DNA from 3 places in the Glutamicibacter sp. AOP12-B1-11 genome. Region 1 is predicted to be linked to each of the others. Evidence: riboswitches for the same ligand, from Rfam matches in the RefSeq annotation. Region 1 holds a riboswitch; each other region holds the start of a gene.
The links. Region 1 has a riboswitch for S-adenosylmethionine ahead of ACT3UQ_RS00860 (acyl-CoA dehydrogenase family protein). Riboswitches for the same ligand answer to the same signal wherever they lie in the genome.
Positions count from the first base shown of each region.

Region 2: another riboswitch for S-adenosylmethionine. It lies ahead of ACT3UQ_RS15595 (O-acetylhomoserine aminocarboxypropyltransferase/cysteine synthase family protein); the one in region 1 lies ahead of ACT3UQ_RS00860 (acyl-CoA dehydrogenase family protein).
Region 3: another riboswitch for S-adenosylmethionine. It lies ahead of ACT3UQ_RS04390 (bifunctional o-acetylhomoserine/o-acetylserine sulfhydrylase); the one in region 1 lies ahead of ACT3UQ_RS00860 (acyl-CoA dehydrogenase family protein).

Region 1 covers NZ_JBQSYL010000001.1:165,321-173,078, forward strand. The annotation lists gene ACT3UQ_RS00845 (ABC transporter permease) at 1-299, opposite strand, end outside; gene ACT3UQ_RS00850 (aliphatic sulfonate ABC transporter substrate-binding protein) at 305-1,321, opposite strand; gene ACT3UQ_RS00855 (ABC transporter ATP-binding protein) at 1,384-2,196, opposite strand; SAM riboswitch class I at 2,202-2,309, opposite strand; SAM riboswitch class I at 2,575-2,674, shown strand; gene ACT3UQ_RS00860 (acyl-CoA dehydrogenase family protein) at 2,691-4,025, shown strand; gene ACT3UQ_RS00865 (LLM class flavin-dependent oxidoreductase) at 4,090-5,493, shown strand; gene ggt (gamma-glutamyltransferase) at 5,575-7,398, opposite strand; gene ACT3UQ_RS00875 (ASCH domain-containing protein) at 7,648-7,758, shown strand, end outside.
Region 2 covers NZ_JBQSYL010000028.1:16,931-24,688, forward strand. The annotation lists gene ACT3UQ_RS15570 (hypothetical protein) at 1-18, opposite strand, end outside; gene ACT3UQ_RS15575 (YdeI/OmpD-associated family protein) at 204-776, opposite strand; gene ACT3UQ_RS15580 (methionine synthase) at 1,074-2,114, opposite strand; gene ACT3UQ_RS15585 (DUF1852 domain-containing protein) at 2,132-3,124, opposite strand; gene ACT3UQ_RS15590 (LysR family transcriptional regulator) at 3,247-4,188, shown strand; SAM riboswitch class I at 4,427-4,517, shown strand; gene ACT3UQ_RS15595 (O-acetylhomoserine aminocarboxypropyltransferase/cysteine synthase family protein) at 4,638-5,948, shown strand; gene ACT3UQ_RS15600 (cystathionine gamma-synthase) at 5,945-7,165, shown strand; gene ACT3UQ_RS15605 (HNH endonuclease signature motif containing protein) at 7,186-7,758, shown strand, end outside.
Region 3 covers NZ_JBQSYL010000005.1:105,866-113,623, forward strand. The annotation lists gene ACT3UQ_RS04355 (carbohydrate ABC transporter permease) at 1-287, shown strand, start outside; gene ACT3UQ_RS04360 (carbohydrate ABC transporter permease) at 290-1,147, shown strand; gene ACT3UQ_RS04365 (copper homeostasis protein CutC) at 1,150-1,860, shown strand; gene ACT3UQ_RS04370 (DeoR/GlpR family DNA-binding transcription regulator) at 1,873-2,676, shown strand; gene ACT3UQ_RS04375 (CPBP family intramembrane glutamic endopeptidase) at 2,796-3,548, shown strand; gene ACT3UQ_RS04380 (GNAT family acetyltransferase) at 3,606-4,013, shown strand; gene ACT3UQ_RS04385 (VOC family protein) at 4,111-4,755, opposite strand; SAM riboswitch class IV at 4,929-5,046, shown strand; gene ACT3UQ_RS04390 (bifunctional o-acetylhomoserine/o-acetylserine sulfhydrylase) at 5,138-6,481, shown strand; gene metX (homoserine O-acetyltransferase MetX) at 6,484-7,629, shown strand; gene ACT3UQ_RS04400 (SGNH/GDSL hydrolase family protein) at 7,726-7,758, opposite strand, start outside.

The sequences.
Region 1 (7,758 bases):
AGGCCGAGCAGCGAGCCGAAGAAGAATCCGAGCAGTACACGCTGGGTCGAAATGCCCACATGTTTGCCCAGCTCGCCGCCTTCGAGCAGTTCGCCGGCCGCGGCCACCACGGCCGCCGGAGTCGGCAAGGACCACGGCGCGACGATGCCGGTGGTCGTCACCACCTGCCAGGTGAGCAAGACGATGAGCGGCAGGATCAGCGCGAGCAACCAGTGCGGTAGCTTCAGAAGCCTGGCGCCAAGGCTTTCGCGTGCCTGCACCGGCGTGCTGGCTTGCTGGGTTTGGTTCGCTGAAGACATGTTGCTTATTCCCCGGCGATCTTCGTCGCGTCGGCCTGGGCAGCGAACTGCTCATCCACCAGGGATTCCAGCGCTTGATCGACTGCGTCCTGGGTGGAGACGTCCTTGTTGGCCACGAAGGTAGGTCCGATATTGCGCAGCACCGAAATGAAATCCTCACCCGGCACGGTGTCCACGTCGAGGTTCGAGCGTTCCTCGATCACCTGGGTGGCGACCGGGGCCTCCAGACCTGCAACCTCGGCCAGAATGCTCGCCGTTTCACCAGGATTGGCGGCGGCCCATCCGCGAGCCTTCTCGTAGGAGTCCACCACCAGCTGGGCGAGTTCGGGGCTCTCCTCGATGAAATCTTCGCGGGCATTCAACGCGCCATAGGTGTTGAAGTCCAAGTTACGGTAGAGCAGCTTCGCGCCGTCCTGTTCGGCATCGGCCATGATCGGATCCAGGCCGCTCCAGGCATCGACCGAACCGTTGACCAGCGCGGTGCGCCCATCGGCGTGCTGCACGTTCTGCAAGGTGATGTCCGAATCGCTCAGACCGGCTTCGGCCAAGGATTGCAGCAAGAAGAAGTAGGGGTCGGTGCCCTTGGTGGCCGCGACCTGTTTGCCCTCAAGGTCCTTGACCGACTTGATATCCGAGTCCTCGTTCACCACTAGGGCGGACCATTCGGGCTGCGAATACAGCGAGATGGTCTTGATAGGTGAGCCGTTGGAGCGGGCCAGCAGTGCTGCCGAACCGGCGGTGGATCCCACATCCACGGCATCGGCGCGCAGCGCCTCGTTGGCCTTGTTCGAGCCGGCCGACTGGATCCATTCGACGCTGACCCCTTGTTCCTTAGCGGCGGCGTCCAGCCACCCCTTTTCTTTCAGGACCAGGCTCAGCGGATTGTAGGTGGCGAAGTCGATGGACAGCGTCTGGCCGTCGGCTGCGGCGTTCTCGCCCGCGCATCCGGTCAGCACCAGGGCCGAAATGCCAAGCGTTGCTACGGATAGTGCGGCGCGACGGGAAAAACGATTCGAGAGCATGGAAAATCCTTGATTTGTGCGAATGGAAGGCCCGCGGGACCAAATGAGTGCGGTAGAAAGTGCTAGTGGTTCGTCGGATCAACGCCGAGCAGGCTCAGCAGCGCTGTGCGGTGGGCGACGAATTCGCTGCTCGTATGGCTGCGCGGGTGCGCCGCGGACAGGACTCGATCCTCGATCACGGTCGCCGAGGCCTGGCCCTCGGGTCGGCCCAGCACGACGATGCGGTCGGCGAGAGTCAGCGCCTCATCGACGTCGTGGGTCACCAGCAGCACGGTAGTCGGGAAAGACTTATGGATGGCCAGCAGCAGATCCTGCATTTTCATTCGGGTCAGCGCATCGAGCGCACCAAAGGGTTCGTCGAGAAGCAGGACGCCCGGGCGCCGGGCCAACGCGCGAGCAAGCGAAACCCGCTGAGCCATGCCCCCGGAAATTTCACGTGGGCGCAGATCTGCTGCGTGGCTCAAGCCGGTCAGCTCCAGCAGCTCGGCGATCAGCTGGCGCCCGGATTGCTTGTCGGTTCCCGGCGCAAGGCCGATGGACACGTTGTCTCGGACCGAGCGCCAAGGCAATAGCCGTGGTTCCTGGAATGCAACGGCGCACCGCTCATCTATCCCCGTCACGGCGCGGCTTCCGATGACCACCGACCCGGTGGAGGGGCGGTCCAGGCCGGAGGCCGCCCGCAAGAGAGTGGATTTGCCGCAACCGCTTGCGCCGAGAATTGCAACAATCTGGCCCGCTCCGAGGCGCAGATTCACGTCGCGAAGCACCGTGTTGCTTTCCTTCTTGGCGGTGAAAGTACGCGATAGCTCGAGGAACTCCACGTCGAGCGCCGTTGCGCTTTGGACGGTCTCGGGCAAGGCAAAGGCTGTAGTCATTTTCATCTCCATCGTTCCTGGCGGTAGCACCGGACACCGTTTGGTTTATTAACCGTGTGTGGTGGTTGCTGCGGCGTCACAGAGCCAGATCTCTTAGCCGCTCGGGATGGTTACACGACTATTACAGGCCTTCGAACGATTTCAATGCAAATCTTTCGTAACATGAAAAATATTCGATAGATGCGTCACATCATCGTGATGTTTCGATTTTTATTTCATCAATCGCGTATTTGGCCGAAAAATCGCTAAACGCTAGGTATTGCGTTCGACCTCGCTAGGCAAGTGCTGTCCTTGATGCATTTCAATCTCCATCCGCACACGACGAAATGTGACTAACCGGGTTGATGGCGATGTAAACCTCAGGCTACAAATGATTACGAACCATCCAGAGCGACCGAGAGATCTGGCTCGTCGACGTCGCAGCAACCACCCACCAAATATTGGCGCGGGACGGTGCTACAGCCAGGACCGATGGAAAGAATTGAGGACTTCCGATGTCATTTGGCGATCCCGCTGGCGACTTTAATGCGCTCAGCGACCCGTCTATTGCGGGTAGCGCGGTGGGGCTTGACGACCTTCCACAAGAACTTCCTACCCGGCAGTTGCTGAAGATCACCCCGGGCCCCGGCGCTGACGAGCAGTATGAACGGCTTGCCGGCATTTTCCGTCCGGTATTCGCGCAGATCGCCTCGGGTGCAAGAGAACGCGACCGGCAGCGGATCCTGCCATTCGAACAGGTCGGCTTGCTGAACCGCGAGCGCTTCGGTGCGCTGCGCCTGCCGGTCGCCGACGGCGGCCACGGGGCGCGCTTGAGCGATGTCTTCCGGCTGCTCATCGAATTAGCCGAGGCGGACTCGCATGTGGCCCAGCTATGGCGCGCGCACATTGCCTTCGTGGAAAATGCGGTGCGGCTGGAAGATGCGCAGCTCCGCAGCAAATGGGTTTCCCGGATCAGCTCGGGGCAGATCGTGGGCAACGCCTACACCGAGGAAGGCGGCAACGCCCTCGGGTTGCTCAACACCAAGGTCACCGAGGAGGGTTCGCGCTGGCTGGTCAATGGGCGGAAGTTCTACTGCACCGGCACCATCTTCGCCGACTGGACCACCGTAGCGGTGGCGCACCCGCAACTCCCAGGGCGCCAGATCGCGGTAGTTTCCACCCAGCACAGCGGCGTGAAAATCCTCGATGACTGGGACGGGTTCGGCCAACAGCTCACCGGTACCGGCAGCACCGAATTCCATGAGGTCCCGGTGGACACCTTCATGCCGGAGGACCCCACGGATCCGGAAGCCGCGATCTTCCAACTCGTGCTCATGGCGGTACAGGCCGGAATCGGACGCGCGGCACTGAACGACCTGCGCTCCTCCGTGCAGGCGCGTACCCGCAGTTTCAGCACCGGCACCGGAGTTCCGGTGCACCGCGAACCGCAGGTCTTGCAGCTCGTCGGGGAGGTCTCCGCCGAAATCTTCGCCGCGGAGTCCGTGGTCATGGGCGCGGTGCTGGAGGTCGAGTCGGCGATGGCAGACGCGAACCTGAATGCCGAGGAGCGCTTTGCCGTGTGCGAACTGGCGGCCAACCGTGCCCAGACGATCGTGCAGCCGCTGGTCATCGGAGCGACCAGCAAGCTCTTCGACGCGCTGGGTGCATCTTCCACCCGCAATAGCTGCAATATGGACCGCCACTGGCGCAACGCCCGCACCATTGCGACGCACAACCCGGCGATCTACAAGGCGCGCATCGTGGGGGACTACGAGATCAACGGCGTGCAGCCCCAGCGGCTGTCCGTCACGGGCACGGTAACCGGAGCAAACCGGTTCTCCGGCAGCTAGGCAACACTCTTCGAACACAGATTTTTAGACTAACCAGATTTCTTCTATGGATAGGGGCACACCAATGAGCGAGAACAAGCGCGAAATCCTTTTTAACGCCTTCGATATGAACTGCGTGGTGCACCAGTCGCCGGGCCTCTGGCGCCACCCGGATGACAAGGCGTCGACCTACAACACCCTGGGCTACTGGACCCACCTGGCCAAGGTGCTGGAAAAGGGCAAGTTCGACGGCCTGTTCCTCGCCGATGTGCTGGGCACCTACGACGTCTACAAGGGCACCAACGAAACTCCGCTGCGCAGCGGTGCGCAGGCGCCGGTCAATGACCCGATGATGCTCGTCTCCGCGATGGCCGCGGTCACCGAGAACCTCGGCTTCGGCGTCACCGCGGGTACCGCCTATGAGCACCCTTATGCCTTCGCGCGCCGCCTGGCCACCCTGGACCACCTGACCAACGGCCGCGTGGGCTGGAATGTGGTCACCGGCTACCTGCCATCGGCCGCCCGAAACATGGGCCAAGAAGACCAGATGGAGCACGACGAACGCTACAACCACGCCGATGAGTACCTCGAAGTGGTCTACAAGCTGCTCGAAGGCTCGTGGGAAGAGGACGCGGTGCAGAACAACAAGGAATCCGGCGTCTACACCGACCATTCCAAGGTGCACCCGATCAATCACGAGGGCAAGTACTTCAAGGTTCCGGGCATCGCCATCACCGAGCCAAGCACGCAGCGCACCCCGGTGATCTACCAAGCCGGCGCCTCCAAGCGCGGCACCGAATTCGCCGCGTCGAACGCCGAAGCGATCTTCGTGAATTGCCCAACCCGTGACCTGCTCAAAGAAGCGGTCGCCAAAATCCGCGACGCTGCCGAAGCCGCAGGCCGTGGCCGCCACGACATCAAGATCTTCGCCATGCAGACCATCATCACCGCCGAAACTTCGGAACTTGCCCAGGCAAAGTTCGAGGACTACAGCTCCTACGTGGATATCGACGGCGCGCTGGCATTGCTTTCCGGTTGGACCGGCATCGACATGTCCGCTTACGGACCAGATGACGTGATTGGCGACGACGTGAAGTCCAACGCCATCCAGTCCTCGGTGGAAACCTTCAAGAAGGCCAGCGGTGATACCGGCAAGCCATGGACCATCCGCCAGCTGGCCGAATGGATCGGCGTGGGCGGATTCGGTCCGGTCTCCGTCGGTTCCGGCGCCGAGGTTGCCGAGAAGCTCATCGACTGGGTTGAATACACCGACGTAGATGGCTTCAACCTGGCCTATGCTGTCACTCCAGGCACCTTCGAGGACGTCGTCGAGTACGTGGTTCCGGAGCTGCAGGCACGCGGGGTCTACAAGACCGAATACACCGAGGGCTCGCTGCGCCACAAGCTCTTCGGTGAAGGTGACCGGGTGAAGGACACCCACCGTGCCGCCCAGTACAAGATCTCCAACCGATTGGCCACCAAGGCCTAAATCCTTGAAGATCAAGCGCTAGCAAAGCCAGCGAGTCCCCGCGAAATGTTGAATTCCGCGGGGACTCGCTGGCTTTAACGGCTATTTGGCCGGGTTCACCACCATGGCCGAACCGCCTCCGCGGCGGTTTGGTTCAGCCGCCGCGATCAAGGTCCCGTCTGCGGCGATTTCCACCGCCTCCACCGCACCGATCTCAGCCTGCGGGGTGAAGGAATCACCGGCGGCGGTGAGCTTGTGCCCGAAAGCCTCAAGCGCCGGCCCATAGGCCTCGATGAATTCGGGCTCCGCCGTCACCGCCGCGGTATTGCGCTGCGAGGCGCGCGGGGCCGCGATGGCTTCGCTCAGATCCATGCCCAGGTCAATGCGGTTCACCAGGGTCTGCAGCACCGTGGTGATGATGGTGGAGCCGCCGGGGGAGCCGATGGCGAGCATCGGTTCGCCATCGCGCAGCACGATCGTGGGCGCCATCGAGGAGCGCGGACGCTTGCCCGGCTCGATCCGGTTCGGGTCGGCGGGATCGTACACCGTGGAGAAATCGGTCAGCTCGTTGTTCAGCAGGAAGCCGCGCTCGGGCACCACGATGCCCGAACCTCCGGTCTGCTCGATGGTCAGGGTGTAGGAGACGACATTGCCCCAGCGGTCCACCACCGAAAGGTGGGTGGTGGAGATATTCTCGGTATCCTGCTCAACCACCGGCTCGCTGGTTGCCGCCGGGCACACTCCGTCATAGCCCTCGATATCGCCCGGAGCCACCGGTTTCTCCGCGGCCTGTTCGGGGTTTACCGCGCACGCCCGGTCGACGCCGAAGAGCTTGTCGGTCAGGATTTCGGTGGGAACATCCACAAAGGCCGGGTCGCCGACAAACTTGCCACGGTCGGCGTAGGCCAGGGCTGTCGCCTCGAAGTAGTGATGAAGCGCGGTGGGCCGCTCCATGCCGGCGAGGTCGAACTCGCCGAGAACATTCAGCGATTCACCGATGGTGGTTCCTCCGCTGGAGGATGGAGCCATGCCGTAAACATCGAGGCCGCGGTAGCTGACCTGGGTTGGCTGCTGCTCCACGACCTCGTAGTCCGCGAGATCGGCGGTGCTCACATAGCCAGCCGGAACCGGGAGTTCGGTGTCCGCGGACGTGGGCGGAGCCTGCACCGTCTGGGATATTTCTTCGGCCATTTCGCCCTGGTAGAACGCCGAGGGGCCCTGCTTCGCCAGCAACCGGTAGGTCTGGGCAAGATCCGGGTTCTTGAAGATGCTGCCAACGTGCGGCGCATCGCCATCGGGCAGGAATAGCTCGCTGGTGGAGCCGAAGGTCGCGAAGCGTTCCTTGTTATCCAGGGTCTGTTCGCGGAATGTTTCATCGACAACGAAGCCGCGTGAAGCTACCTGGGTGGCTGGGTGCAGAACTTTCTTCAGGCTTTGGGAACCCCAATTGTCCAGCGCGCGCTGCCAGGTGGCCAGGGTGCCGGGCACGCCGACCGCCACGCCGCTGGTCACCAGTTCGGGAGTGAAGTTGTAGGGCTCGCCGGTTTCCGGATCGATGAAGGCATCTTGGGGCATTGCTGCCGGTGCGGTCTCCCGGCCGTCGATGGTGCTGATTTTTCCGGTTTTCGCGTCGTAGTACATGAAGTAGCCGCCGCCGCCGATGCCCGCGCTATAAGGCTCGGTCACGCCCAGCGCGGCCGCCGTTGCGACCGCCGCATCAACCGCGTTGCCGCCTTTGCGCAGGATCTCGATTCCGGCGGCGGTCGCTTCCGGGTCTACGGAGGAGACTGCGCCGCCGCTGCCTTTGGCCGTAGGCGTTTTGTCGGTCGCCCTGGGATCGGCGCTGGCCGGAAGGGCGGTGAAAGTTCCCAGTCCCAGCGCCAGTGCCGCGGCGCTGGCGATAGCTCTCGTACTTGCTCGTGACATACTTTGATCTCCTGAAAAGGTGGGGATGAAGCAAGCGCCAATTTACGGGAGAAGCACCTGAGACTTAGGCTGTGACACGCGTCACCGCGCATGCTTGTCGCTCATTACGCTCAGGTGAAGACTTCACTAGCGTCGGATTCACCGCCGTCGCCTCAAGGGCTTCGGAGGGCATGCCGCCACCGCGGCAGCCAGCGATCCGGCCACCGAATACAGCAGCTTCGGTGGCCGGACTGCGTTTAGGCTAGGAGAATGAGCAATGAACCTACCTCCGAGCTGCCCCCGGTAGATCTCGCCGCCGCCGCGCAAATGTGGGCTGACTACCGAAACAGCTGTGCCACCGATCCGGGCGACTACGTGGTG
Region 2 (7,758 bases), on a different contig from region 1:
AGGAAGCTGAGAGTCCAATTGATATCCTTCGATCGCGGTTTACTAAATGCTGACATGTCCTACCGACAGTTGGGACTAACGCCGTTCGCTCAAGGACGCCTCGGCTCGATTACTTGAGAACCCGGAGAATCAGCCTAGGCGGCGGAACCGCACTAAGTAGCATCGTTGACCGTTTTGCGCATCGTGGACAGGGAGCTGGCCCCTCAGCCTTCGGTGTCGGTGGCTTCCAGCTCGGCCAGGAACTTGGCAAGCCGCGCGCTCCGGGTCTTCTCGGTCCGGGCAATCATCAGCTGGTGCAGGATGTGATAGCGCGGCTGGGACTTCAACGCGGCGAAATTCTTGGCAGCAAGCGGGGCGCGGTCCAGCGCATCTTGGAGATCTTGCGGCACCTGGGCGGTGGCTTGGCCTTGGTACGCGCGTTCCCACCGTCCATCGTCCTTCGCCTTTTGGATCTCCGCATACCCTCGCGGGCGCATGCGGCCTTGGTCGATCAGCTCCTGGGCATATCCAGTATTCTTCTCCGACCAGACAGAGGCCTTGCGCCGAGGGGTGTAGCGCTGGAGGAAAGTCGTCTCATCGCGCTTGCGACGAATGGCATCAATCCATCCGCTGCATAGCGCCTCGGGCAGGGCTTGGGTGACAGTCAGCGAAGTCGGAGTGGTAGTCCCTTTCTTCGCTACAACCAGCCATACGCCGTCGCTGGTCTCTTCGTGCTCATCGAGCCATGCCCGCCATGCGGCAACGTCGGGAAGAATCAAAGCATCGTCAGGATCCATGCCATCTATCCTGCCCCTAGTTGCTGATTGCCGCTAGGGATGCATCCGGCGCCAGGACAATTGCTCTGGACCGGTCCCTGCAATGGTGATTGTTTCCGTCCAGTGGTGGCCGGCACGCGGGTCAGAGATTGGCCCTATTTCCCGGCTCTGGAACGGCGAGACCCATCAGCCTCCGGCTGGTGCCGGGGCTGATGGGTTTTCGGCCTTCATGCAAGAACTTTGCTAGGACCTTCCGCAGCCGGGCGCTGAGACCCAGCATGCACCTTTAACCCGATCCGTGAATTGGCCGTCGCCAGCTCAGACGCGTGCGGCAACCAGCTCCTCGCGCAGGATGCCGGCTCCTGCGCTGAGCGCGCTCAGCTTGGCCAGTGAGACGTCGCGGGGGAACGGTGCCATGCCGCAGTTCGTGCTGGGCACCAGCTTGTCCGCGTCGACGAATTCAAGTGCATTGCGCAGCGTCTGCGCGACCTCTTCGGGGGTTTCCACCGTTTCACTGGCCACATCGATGGCGCCGAGCATGACCTTTTTGCCGCGCACCAGCTCAACGACCTCGAGCGGGACATTGGAGTGGTGGGACTCCAGGGAGATGGTGTTGATGGAGGAGGCCTGCAGCAGTGGGAAAGACTTCTCGTAGTGGCGCCACTGGGCGCCGAGAGTTGCCTTCCAATCGTTGTTCGCCTTGATCCCGTAGCCGAAGCAGATGTGCGCCACGGTCTCAGCTTTCAGCCCCTGGCAGGCGCGCTCCAGCGCGGCGACGCCCCAGTCCGCGACCTCGTCGAAGAACACGTTGAACGCCGGTTCGTCGAATTGGATGATGTCCACCCCGGCTGCTTCGAGTTCTCTGGCCTCCTGGTTGAGGATGGTCGCGAACTCCCAGGCCAGTTTCTCGCGGCTTCGGTAGTGCGCGTCATACAGCGTGTCGACCATGGTCATCGGGCCGGGAAGGGTCCACTTGATCTGGCGGTCGGTGCACGAGCGCAGGAACTTCGCGTCCTCAACGAACACCGGCTTCTCACGCCGCACCGCACCGACCACGGTCGGCACGCTCGCGTCGTAGCGGTTGCGGATGCGCACCGTTTCGCGCTTTTCAAAATCGACCCCGGTCAGGTGCTCGATGAAGGTGGTGACGAAGTGCTGGCGGGTCTGCTCGCCGTCGCTGATGATGTCGATGCCGCGCCGGGTCTGCTCCAGCACCGTTGCGCGCATGGCGTCCTGCTTGCCTTCGCGCAGCTGCGCGCCTTCCAGCTTCCAATCAGACCAGAGGGTTTCGGGCTTCGCCAGCCAGGAAGGCTTGGGCAGGCTGCCTACAATAGAGGTGGGAAGTAGCTTTGATGTCATCGTGTGTCTTTCGGTTCTCAGGCGACGGGAGCGGGGCAAGTGGCGGCCCACTGGTCCAGCAATTCGCGGTTCGGGGTGATGAAGTGCTCCGCGGTGTACTTGCCCTGCACTGCGCCGAGCCGGGTGCGCTCTTCGCGGTCGTAGGAGATCCTGGTCGGGGCGAAATCCTGTGCCCCCAAGCTTGGGCGATAGACGGCCGGTGCAGCGGAGTTTGCGTTGTAAATCTCGGGGCGGTAGATCTTCTGGAAGGTCTCCATGGTGGCGATGGTGCTGATCAGCTGCAGATTGGTGTAATCGTTGAGCAAGTCGCCACGGAAGTAGAACGCCAGCGGAGCGACGGCGCCCGGTGGCATGAAATAGCGCACGCGCAGCCCCATCTTGCCGAAGTACGCATCGGTCAGGGAGTTCTCATCCTGCTGGTATTCCAAGCCGAGGACCGGGTGGCTGTTGCCCGTGCGGTAGTAGGTTTTGGAAGTGGAGACGCTGATGCAGACCACGGGTAGTTGCGCAAAGCGCTGACGATAAGCCTGCGAATCCAGGAAGTGCTGGAAGAGCTGGCCATGAAGTTCGCCAAAATCTTCAGGCAATTTAGGGGCACCGGAGCCGTTGCCGGCCGCCGGAAGCACCACGCTGAAGTCGTAATCGCGCACATAGGAAGAGAAATTATTGCCCAGCATGCCGTGGCTGCGGGTGCTGGTGGCTCGGTCCACGATGGTGGTGTCTAAGACTTCAAGCAGCGGGAACTGCTCCGCTGCGTTCGCCGAGTCGAAGTGCACATTGGCGGAGATGATCTCCAGCTCGAGTTCATAACGATCGCCCTGAGGATTGTCCCAGTGAGCCAGGGAATTAAAGCGGCGGTTGATCATCGTCAGAGCGTTGCGCAGGTTCTCCTGGCGGTTTTCCCCGCGGGCCAGGTTGGCGAAGTTTGTCGTGACTCGTGAGCTCGCACAGGGGGTGTAGTCTTCGTCGAATTTGGTGGTGCTGATGCTGAAGGTGAACGCGTCTGCCATGGTGGCCTATCTGGTGCTCAGTGGCCTGGGCCGGCCGAAAGTAAGTCGATGCGTCCATCATGCAGTGAGATCGAGGATATCAGGTAACTCGATATAACTATGGATTCGTATAGACTCGCACTATGGTTCAGGGGACGAGTGGTTTGACACTGCAGCAGTTGCGCTATTTCATTGCGGTCGCCAGCGAGGGGTCGATCTCCGCGGCGGCTGACCTAATTTACGTCGCACAGCCGAGCATGTCGGCGGCGATGAAGGAGCTCGAAGCCCGCGTGGGACGCACCTTGCTGGTCCGCTCGGCCAGGGGAGTGACGCTCACCGCCGAGGGAGCAGAATTCCTTGGTTATGCCCGGCAGGTTCTGGAGCAGGTGGAGCTGCTTGAGCATCGCTACCTCGGGCGTCCCTCGGTCCGTCGCCTGCTCGGCGTCTCCACGCAGCACTATTCCTTCTCGGTGGATGCCTTTGTCAGGATGGTTCAGGCCAGCGGGGCCGAGGAATATCAATTCTCGCTGCGCGAGACCCGCACCGAACAGATCATCGAGGACGTGCGCACCCTGCGCAGCGACATCGGCATCCTCTATCGCAACGACTTCAACCGGAAGGTCATCGACAAGCTGCTGCGCGAGTCCCGGCTCGTATTCCACCCCCTGTTCCTCGCCGATCCGCACATCTTCATTTCGCGCAGCAACCCGCTGGCCTCCCGGGCGCGGGTGACGCTCGAGGACCTCGAAGACCTGCCGCGCTTGACCTTCGACCAGGGTGCGAACAACTCGTTCTACTTCGCCGAGGAAGTGCTCTCCACCAGCTCCAGCAAGCGCGAAATCCAGGTTTCGGACCGCGCGACCATCTTCAACCTGATGATCGGCCTGGGCGGGTACACCATCTCCACGGGCATCATCAGCGACGAGCTGGACCCGTCCATCGTCGCCATCCCGCTGGATGTCGATGAGCGCATCGAGATCGGCTGGATCGACCATGCAGCGATTCCGCTGACCGAGCAAGCGCGGCGCTATCTGGACGAGGTGCGCTCGGTCGTCTCAAGCTTCGGAGTTGAGGTCCTGGACTGAATCCCCGGCCCCCAAGACGTAACACCGTGTCATTTGGCGGACCGTCGGCGACATAATAGTTGCGCAAAACCCTGGTTCTTCAAGGATTCTGGCGGTTGCCGCGCGTCACAAAGGGACTGCGGGCCGGGCCCCATTACGGGACTGGCGCGGGATGTGAAGCCAGGTGCCCCTGTATGAAGCGCGGGCGTGGGCGTCGTTTGCGCCGCCGGATGCCGATGTCCAACCATGGAAGAACAACAACCCATCAAGAGCGACCGAGAGATCTGGCTCGTAGACGTCGCAGCAACCATCGGGAAACCGAAAGGTGCTAATGCCAGGAACGATGGAGCAGTTCCGAACGTGCCATAAGGCGCCATGCTTCGTACCGTTGTGGCCTCAGGGCGGCCGAGGGGCGGTACGACGCCGGGTGTTCGGTGCACTCTCTCGTGGATCAGAAACGAGAAGGAGCTATGAGCCAACGCCAAGGAACCGACGCGGTCCATGCAGGGTATCGTCCGAGCGGAGATTTCCGCCCGATGCTGCCGCCACTGCACAATTGCGCAGCGTACCAGTTCGAATCGCACGCAGAAGCGATCGAAAAATTCGCGTTGCGCCAGGCCGGCTTCACTTATTCACGCACCGGCAACCCCACCGTGGCCATCCTGGAACAGCGGGTGGCCGCCCTTGAAGGCGGAGCCCAAGCGGTAGCCACCGCCTCGGGGCAGTCGGCCGTTGCACTCTCGCTGCTTGCCCTGACCCAGGGTCCTAAGCACATCGTGGTTTCCTCCTCGCTGTACGGCGGCACCGTGGACCTGTTCACCGACACCTTTGCCGACTTCGGCATCCGGGTCAGCTTTGTCGACCAGGCCGACCCCGCAGCTTGGGCCGGGGCCATCGAAGAAGACACCCGGGCGTTCTTCCTGGAGTCCGTCTCCAACCCGCTGTGCACCGTGGCGGACCTGCCCGCCATCTCGGCGATCGGGCACGAGCACAACATTCCGGTGGTCGTCGACAATACGCTGGCCACCCCGCTGAATATTCGCCCGCTGGATTTTGGCGCCGACATTGTGGTGCACTCGGCCACCAAGGGACTAGCCGGACACGGCTCGGTGCTCGGCGGCGTGGTCGTGGATTCGGGGAAGTTCGATTTCTCGGATTCCACCCGCTGGCCGCAAATCGCCGCCCCGCGAGTGCGGCTGAACAATGCCTCGCTGCTTGAACGCCACGGATCGGCCGCCTACGCCATGCTGGTCCGCTCCAAATTCCTGCACGACCTGGGGCCGGCCTTGGCCCCGGCCAGCGCCCAAGGCATTCTGACCGGCATCGAAACCTTGCCGGTACGTGCCGCACACGTGCAGCGCAGCGTGAGCACCCTGATCCAGGAACTTGCAGATCACCCGGGCATTGCGGCCATCCACCACCCTTCGCTGCCGGCCCACCCGAGCCACGAGCTGGCCAAAAAGCTCACGCCCAAGGGCACCGGTTGCGTGCTGGCCATCGAACTGGCCCACCCCTCGCTGGTGTCCCCGGTGATCGACGGGCTGCAGCTGATTTCCCTGGCCGCAAATGTGGGCGATACCCGCACCATGGTCGCCCACCCGGCCACCATGACGCACTGCCGGCTCTCCGCGGAGCAACTTCTCGCCGCGGGCCTGAACACCTCCACCCTGCGCCTTTCGGTGGGGCTTGAAGACCCCGCCGATCTGCTCGCCGACCTCACCCAAGCGCTGGACAGCGCACTAAACCGGGCCCTGGCCCCGCAAACCCAAGGAGCATCATGAGCGGCTTCAACACCCTCGCCGTCCACGCCGGCCAGCATAAAGACCCGCACACCGGAGCCGTGGTCCCACCGATCTACCAAACCAGCACGTTCATCCAGGACGGAATCAACGTCTTGCGCTCCGGGCACGAATACTCCCGCGGCTCGAACCCGACCCGCGATGGCTTCGAAGCGCAGCTCACCGCCCTGGAAGGCGGAGCCGCGGGGTTCGCCTTCGCCTCGGGCATCGCCGCCGAAGACGCGCTGCTGCGTGCGGTGCTTGAACCGGGCGACCACATCATCCTGGGCGCCGACGGCTACGGCGGCACCAACCGGCTGATCTCCAAATTGCACAGCAAATGGGGCATCACCTCTTCCGCGGTGGATATCACCAACCTGGACTCGGTGCGCGCAGCGGTGCGCCCGAACACCGCGCTGCTTTGGGTGGAGACTCCCTCCAACCCGCTGCTGGGCATCGCCGATCTTGCCGGCTGGGCGGACATCGCCCGCGAGCACGGCGCCCTGCTGGTGGTGGACAACACCTTCGCCACTCCCTACCTGCAGCGGCCTTTGGACTTCGGGGCCCACGCGGTGGTCCACTCCACCACCAAGTACATCGGGGGACACTCGGATGTGCTCGGCGGGGCGGTGATCGTCGCCGATCACCTCTTCCGTGGCCAGCCGCTGGCCGAAGCCGTCGGCTTCCAGCAATTCGCCGGCGGCGCGGTGGCCGGCCCGCAGGATTCCTACCTGGCCGCACGCGGCCTGAAGACCTTGGGACTGCGCATGGAACGCCACTGCGCCTCCGCAGCTAAGCTGGCACGCTGGCTTGATGACCAGCCTGAGGTGACGCGGGTCTATTACCCCGGGTTGGAATCCCATCCCGGCCATGAGCTTGCGGCGCGCCAGCAGCGTGGTTTTGGCGGCATCGTCTCGTTGCAGCTCACCGACGAACCCGCCGCGCGCGCTTTCGCCGAATCCATGGAGTACTTCCAGCTCTCGGTTTCCCTGGGCGGGGTGGAATCCCTGGTCTGCTACCCGCGCGAAATGACCCATGCCTCGCTGATCGGCACCGAGCTGGAAATCCCGGCCAACCTGGTCCGCCTTTCGGTGGGCATCGAGGAACCCGAGGACCTCATCGCGGATCTTTCCCTCGGGTTGGCCGCCGCGCGTAACGTCGCCGGCCCGGCACGCACCACTTGTCCACAGCCGGCGAGGGAACCCGCACTGCAGCTTTAGCCGCCGCGCACACTGGGGCCATGGACAACTCCCGCAGCACCGCAGAGGCCCTGGGCCAGCTGGCCCGGGGCCTGGCGCTGATGACCGCCGCGACGCAGGCCATCGCCGCCGAGACGCCCGCCCCGGGGCACGCCGCCTACTTCGCCTGGCTCACCGAGCGGGCCGCCGCGGCCGTGGCCCACGCGCAGATCCATGCGGCCGACGCACTGCGCCGCAGCGGAGCGCACAAGCTGGACCAGCAGTCCCTCCAGAAGATTTCCGACGCCGGCTCGCAGACGGCACCCGAAGAGCTCGACGCACTGCACGGGCAGACCACCACCGGCCGGACGCAGTTCAAGGCGACCGCGGAGCTGCTGCACGGCTGGCTGGGCGTGCCCGCAACCACCGCGCGGGAACGCCTGGTGCAGGCCGATTGCCTGATCGCCGGGGTCGACGAAGCCGGGCAACGCCTCGACCCCTGGCTGCCGCAACTGGCAGAGCAGTTCGCCGATCCCGCCGCCGATCCGCGCCTGGTCGTGGGGACGGCGAAGAAGATCCACGCGGCCCGCAACGATCTGGGCCAAGGAGCCGAGGGCGAGGCCGCCAAAGCGCGG
Region 3 (7,758 bases), on a different contig from region 1:
AATGGAAAACCTACATCTTCGTGATCCTCCCGCAGCTGCGCTCGGCGCTCGCCGTCGCGGCTCTGATCAACATCATCAACGTTTTTAATAATCTCCCTATTCTGAAGGTGATGACCGGTTCGATTCCGGGAAACAGCGCCGACACGCTCATGACCTACATATTCAAGGTTCTGCAATTTGATCGCCGCTTGGATATCTCCTCAGCACTTTCCGTGGTGAACTTCGCCATTGTTGTTGTCATCGTGGCCATCTACGTCAAGTCCGTCAAACCAATGCAGGAGGTATAGAGATGGCGTTTCTCGTCACCGCCGATCGTGCCTCGCGCAAGACGGTGATCATGCGCATGCTGATCGGTGTACTAGTTGTTCTCATCTTCCTTCTGCCATATCTGGCCATGCTCATTGGCTCCATAAAAACACAGGCGGAAATCCTCTCTATTCCGCCGGATTATCTCCCTCGTGAAGGTGCACAATGGTCGAACTACGCTTCGATGTGGGCGACTCCAGAGACACCGGTCCCATATAACCTCATTTCCACGATTGTCATCTCGGTTTTCGCCACGCTGTTGGTGCTTTTGGTAGCTACCCCGGCGGCGTATTACACGGCCCGTTTTAAGTTCCCGGGCAAAATGGTGTTTATGTTCTTGGTCATTGTGACCCAGATGCTGCAGCCTGCGGTGCTTACCGCCGGCCTGTTTAAGCAGATGCTTGCGTGGGATCTACATGACACGTGGCTGGCCATGATTCTGATCAATGCGGCCTTTAACCTTGCCTTCGCCGTATGGATCATGCACTCCTTCTTCGCAGGCGTTCCGCGCAGCATCGACGAAGCCGCGCAAATCGACGGTGCAGGAAAACTGCGCGTGCTCTTCACCATCAATCTGCCCTTGGTTTGGCCGGGCATCGTCACCGCGGTGATCTTCACCTTTGTCTCCTGCTGGAACGAATTCGCAGCGTCATTGGTGATCTTGTCGACGGCCGAGAATCAGCCGCTCTCCGTGGCGTTGACGAAGTTCGTGGGACAGTACTCCACCGCCTGGCAGTACGTCTTTGGGGTTTCGATTGTCGCGATTGTTCCGGTGATCATTCTGTTCGCCCTGATTGAAAAACGACTGATCGGTGGCCTTGCCGCTGGGGCGGTGAAATAGCTATGCCAGGTAACGCGCCTGCGCTGGAAATCGTTGCAACTTCACCAAGCTGTGCCGCGCGCGCGGTGGGCGCAGGAGCCGACAGAATCGAAGCATGCCAAGCGTTGGAACTCGGCGGGCTTACCCCAAGCCCCGAACTGCTGGTCAAAGCCCTGGAGCAGTCGCCCCCGCTTGGCGTACATGCACTTTTGCGTGAGCGTCCCGGTGATTTCACCTACACTGCCGAGGAACTAGATTTGCTGGTCAGCCAGGCGCAGCGGCTTGCCTTCGAAGGAGTGCAAGGACTGGTCATCGGGGCTACGACCGCTGAAGGATCCCTAAATATCCCGGGGATTCGCGTGCTGATCGAGGCTGGGCGGCAGATCAATTCGCAAATGGAAATCACGGTGCACCGCGCCATCGACGCAACGCCCGATCCTGCGCACAGCGTCCTTGAGCTTTTGCAACTTCCGGTCACACGAGTGTTGACTAGCGGAGGACGAAGTACGGTTGGTGAAGGGCTACCCATGATCAAACGCATGGTGCAGCGTGCCGAAGGAAGAATTGAAATCATGTCCGGTGGTGGCATGAAGCCACGGGACGTGCGTGCGGCTTATGCCACAGGCATAGCGGCAGTTCATTTCTCCGCCAAAACACCTTATGCGCAGAGCCTGGCCGTTGATGAACAACAGGTTAGAGAACTACGCAATTTACTTGATGATTTGCACTATTAGAGAGCTGGATCCATGAAACGCGAGGAACGCCTGAACCATATCCTCGACCTCCTGGCTAGCAATGGCCAGATTGATGTCGAGCAGATTGTTCAGCAGCTGGAAATCTCGCCTGCGACTGCACGACGGGACCTGGACTCGCTGTCCAATGCCTCGCTTCTCACTCGAACCCACGGTGGAGCAGTCTCAAACACGGTCGCCTATGACCTTCCCTCGCGGTATCAGCGTGAAGACCATGACGAACGCAAACTTCAGATCGCAAGGCTCGCCGCTGGCATGGTTGAAGCCGATACCGTGGTCGGACTTTCTGGGGGCACTACCACTAAAGCAATAGCCATTGAACTGGGCATGCGCCAGGATCTAGTGGGGGAGCCCGGTCGTATCACCCTCACCGTAGTTACCAACGCAGTCAATATCGCCTCTTTGCTCGCCGTGCGCCCGCACATTCGCGTTATGGTCACCGGTGGGGTGCTCAACGAGCGCTCCTACGAGCTTGTCGGCCCGCTAGCGCAAAATTCGCTTGGCAAAATCACACTCGATATGGCTTTTGTAGGCATCAATGCGCTGGAACCGAGCATCGGAGCGATGGTCAGCGATGAGATGGAAGCAGCAGTCAACGAATTGATGATCAACCAGTCTCGTAGGAGCTACCTGGTGGCAGATGCTTCGAAGATCGGAGGGCATTCCTTCGTGATCTTAGATCGCGAAAACCTCACCGGTCTGATCACCGACGATCAGATCACGGACGAGCAACGGGAGGCCCTTGCCATGGCAGGGATCCCGGTCATCACCAAAACGGGAATGTCTGCGGCACAGTAAGTGCATCGGGCCAACGCTGCAGCATGGTCAGGCGCTGCAGTATGATCCGCTCGGACTCCTTGCTCAGCCGCAGCACAGCAGTCGAAGTCTATGATCGATATGTGACTGGTGAAAAGACATTGACGACGAGCGGCACTCGCATCCTGAAGATTGAGATTTTCCTCGTTCTAGGGCTCTCACTCGGACAGAGCGCCGTGTATTCGCTTATCAGCTTTGCCGACAAGGCGACTCGTGCGCCACTGCGCGAGCAGGCCACATCCATGAACAATCCGTTGAACACGCGAGAATACTTTGACCTGGCGTACCAGCTCCTGGATATCCTTTTCGCCCTGCTCCCGGTGGCCCTCGCGCTCTATTTCATGCATCGAACGCTCGGACGAAGCATCAGGGACATAGGCTTCGATTTCCGTCGTCCTGGCAAGGATGCGCTGCTCGGGGTGTGCTTGTTTCTCGTCATGGGAATCGGCACGCTAGGCGTATATGCAGCGGGTCGAGCATTCGGCATCACCACAGCGCTGGCCACGGCAAATCTCGCAGACTACTGGTGGAGTGTGCCGGTGCTGGTCCTTTCAGCGGTACGCCATGCAGTACTGGAGGAAGTCGTGATGTTGGCTTTCCTCTTCGGCTACGGCAAGAGACTCAATCTTGGACCCTGGGTGCTGATTCTCGGTTCGGCCCTGCTGCGCGGAAGCTATCATCTGTACCAAGGGGCCGGACCGATGATCGGCAACTTCGCCATGGGTGTGGTCTTTGGCTGGCTCTATCATAAATACGGTCGCGTCATGCCCCTGGTCATCGCACATTTCCTGCTGGATGCCGTTGGTTTTGTAGGCTTCTTGCTCATCGGCCCGGCCATCGGCATTGGTGCCTGAGCACTTTCCAGATTCACGATGGCCCAATTTCGGAGTGCTTTTAGCAGGGGAGTGAAAATGCAGATTAGCGAGCTTCAGATGAATGGCCTTGCCGAGGTGGTCGCACTCTGGCAACGGGTGGAACTCACCCGGCCTTGGAATGATCCGCTGGCCGATGCGGAACAAGCGCTACGCAACGAGTCATCCACAATTCTTGTGGGGCACCGCGACGGAGCGCTGCTTGCCTCCGCGATGGTTGGTTTTGATGGTCACCGCGGGTGGCTGTACTACGTTGCGGTCCGTCCCGAGAGCCAGGGCCAAGGACTGGGCCAACAGATCGTTGGCGCGGCCACCGATTGGTTGCGCCGACGTTCGGTGCCCAAGGTGCAGCTGATGGTTCGCTCCGAGAACTCGCAGGTCATTCGATTCTACGAGCAGCAAGGCTACGAAACCCAAGACATTGTGGTTTTGGGCAAGCGGCTATAGGCAGAGCAGAGCCTTGCCAGTTTGAGCGCACAACTGGCATTAAAGAAGAGTAGGTGGGGGCGCCATTGCCCCCACCTACCTTCGTGCGTACCTTGTCTTACAGCACCACGGTACCGTTATCGGTTTCGAAAGTTACAGACAAGATGCCCGGGGTCCCGTTGGGTGCTTCATACTCCATGCTCACCGCACCGAGATTCACGTTTTCTGGCTGCCCCAGCCAATCAAGGACTCGGTCGCGTGAACCGGCAATGGCAATGCTCTGGATCTGGCCAGCGGGATCCAGCGCACGGGAAGGGTGCAAGTCTTCGGTGCCGGCGTCCCAGCGCAACAAGTATGGAACCTGCGGGTCCGCGATCAGACCCTTGATGCCAATCTGCTGCCAGGTGAGTTCGCGGCCGTCAGGGAACTTGCGGTTACCCGGAACCGATTTGCGTCCCAGGCGCTCTTCTGCGCTTGAGAGATCCTCAACTGAAACACACCATCCCATCCATCCGCCGCCCAGCTCGGAACGGGCACGGACCGCCTGCCCAAACGGTGCCTTGTCGCTAGCGGGGTGGTTCAGAACTTCAACTACTTCTAGGTATTGGTCATGCTTGAGCGGGAAAATTACATTGCGAGTTCCGAATCGCGGATGCACGCCTCCCTTGACGAATTCCAAGCCCAAAGCCTCGGAGATTCTTTCGGCGGTTGGCATGAGCCCGTCCGGGCCACATGCGTACGTAACGTGATCTAGCCTCATCATGTGCCCATCATGTCACTATGTGATTCAAGTCTCGACTTAGGCTACCCTAACTGGCAAACTGGCGATCGAACGCTCTGCATAAATTGCGTTATAAAAGTGCAATATGACCGATTGCGTCACTTTGAGCCACTTCATATTGCCAAGATCTTCGGTTGTCCGGCAGACTTGTGTCAGGTCATGAGTCCCAGTAACAAGCCCCGGCTTACTGGGCGGCAACCCTCCTCCGCGGTGGGGTGCCCCGGGTGAAGACCTGGCCCTCGGCACAAACTGTGTCTAGGACAAGCGCGGGTTACCCCCTGGAAAGTACCTCGACGAGGAGCTTCCTGTCGGTGTGTTTTTTAGTGGTGTACCCCCATAGTCAACAAGCTATATGGAGGAAACCATGAGTAACAACTGGTCATTTGAGACGCGTCAGATCCACTCCGGACAACAGCCCGACCCGGTTACCGGAGCGCGTGCCTTGCCGATCTATCAGACGTCTTCGTTCGTCTTCCCCAGCGCAGAGAGCGCGGCCGCGCGCTTCGCCTTGCAGGAGCTGGAGCCGATCTACACTCGCATTGGAAATCCAACCCAGGAAGCCGTCGAAAACCGCATTGCCGACCTCGAAGGCGGTGTCGGCGCACTGTTGCTCGCCTCCGGGCAGGCGGCCACCACCTTCGCCATCCTGAACCTGGCCCAGGCCGGCGACCACCTCGTTGCCAGCCCAAGCCTGTATGGTGGAACGCAGAACCTGTTCAAGCACACGTTGCGCAAGCTCGGCATCCAGGTCACCTTCGTGGCCGATCCGGATAACCTGGCGCAGTGGCGCGAGGCTGTGCAGCCAAATACCAAGGCGTTCTTCGGCGAGGTGGTCTCCAACCCGCGTCAGGACATCCTGGACATCGAGGGAATCTCGGAGATTGCCCACGAAGCCGGTGTTCCGTTGCTGGTGGACAACACCTTGGCCACCCCATACCTGATCCGTCCGATCGAGTGGGGCGCGGACATCGTCATCCATTCGGCCACCAAGTATCTCGGCGGGCACGGCACCGCCATTGCCGGCGTCATCGTGGATTCGGGGAAGTTCGACTTCGCCAAGGATCCGGAACGCTTCCCTGATTTCAACACCCCGGACGAGTCCTACAACGGTTTGGTGTTCGCCCGAGATCTGGGCGTCAACGGCATTCTCGGCGCAAACCTCGCCTACATCCTCAAGGCACGCGTGCAGTTGCTGCGCGACCTGGGCTCATCGGTGGCACCCTTCAACGCCTTCTTGATTGCCCAAGGGCTGGAAACCCTGTCGCTCCGCGTGGAACGCCACGTGCAGAATGCCAAGGAAGTCGCCGCCTGGCTTGAAGGCCATGAGCAAGTCGAGCTGGTCGCCTATGCCGGGTTGCCTTCCTCGCCATGGTTTGAGCGTGGCCAGAAATATGCGCCAAACGGTGTTGGGGCGGTCATCGCCTTTGACGTTGCCGGCGGCGCCGAAGCGGGCAAGGCATTCGTAGATGCCCTAGAACTCCATTCAAATGTGGCGAATATCGGCGACGTTCGCTCGCTGGTGATTCACCCCGCTTCGACCACCCATGCACAGCTGACCGAGGCGGAACGCCTGTCGGCCGGCGTGCGTCCGGGGCTCGTTCGGCTGAGCGTGGGGTTGGAGAACATCAAGGACATACTCGCTGACTTGCAACTTGGTTTTGCTGCGATCGCAGAGCCTGCTAACCAGGAATTGCAGGAAACCCTCTAGGCATGGCATCCATAGTGACTACCGAAGAGACTCTCGACTCGAAGAACCTCGCCGACGGACAGGACGGCATTTTGCGCCGCGCGTCCGTGGGGGAGTACACCTTCGAAACCGGTGGATACCTGCCGCGTATCGAGCTGGCCTATGAATCATGGGGGCAGCTGAACGCGGACGGGTCAAATGCGGTGCTGGTTATGCACGCGCTGACCGGTGATGCTCACGTATCGCAGGGAGATTCGCAGACCCCGGGCTGGTGGGAAGACTTTGTCGGCCCCGGGCTGACCGTTGATACAGACAATTACTTTGTCCTGGCCATCAACATCATTGGTGGTTGCAATGGATCCACCGGGCCCGGTTCGCTCGACGAACACGGCGAAGCCTGGGGCTCACGTTTCCCCTTCGTCACGATCAAAGACTCGGTGCGCCTTGAGGCACGCCTGGCCGACCTGCTCGGGGTGCACACCTGGCATACGGTCATCGGTGGTTCCATGGGTGGAGCGCGGGCCCTCGAATGGGCAGTCGAATTTCCGGAACGGGTCAAGAACGTGGTTGTCATGGCCTCCAGCGCGCAAGCTACGGCGGAGCAGATCGCATTTGCGCAGGTGCAGACCGAGGCGATTCGCCTCGATCCAAATTTTGCGCAAGGCGACTACTACGCCAACGGTGTGCGCCCGGATGCCGGCTTGGGCCTAGCCCGCCGACTGGCGCATATCACCTACCGCTCCGAAGTCGAGCTGGAGACGCGTTTCGCGCGCAAGCCGCAGCCCGGGGAACAGCCACTGGATACCTCGGAAGGTGCACGCGGACGCTACCAGGTGGAAAGCTACCTGGATCACCAAGCGACCAAGCTGGTGCATCGGTTCGATGCGAATAGCTATCTGGTGATCACCGAGGCCTTGATGAGCCACGACGTTGCTCGCGGATACGATTCGCTACGTGATGCCTTGGCCCGTCTGGCTAAGGTGAACGTGGTGGTTGCCGCGGTCAGCAGCGATCGGCTGTACTTCCCGGCACAGTCTGAACTGCTCGCTGCGTCGTTGCCGAAGCCGAAACCGGTGCATTACATCGATTCACCGATTGGCCACGATGGCTTCCTGACGGATGCCAAGCAGCTTGATCCGGTCTTGCGGGCCCTGGTTTTTGACGACTAGGAACTCGCCTAGCTAAGTATCCAAACATAAAAGGAACGCAGTTTGATCCACCAGTAAGCGGTGCATCAAACTGCGTTCCATTGTGCGTTGTGGGGCTCAGTCCTGCATGGGGGCGCTATCCCCAGCGCC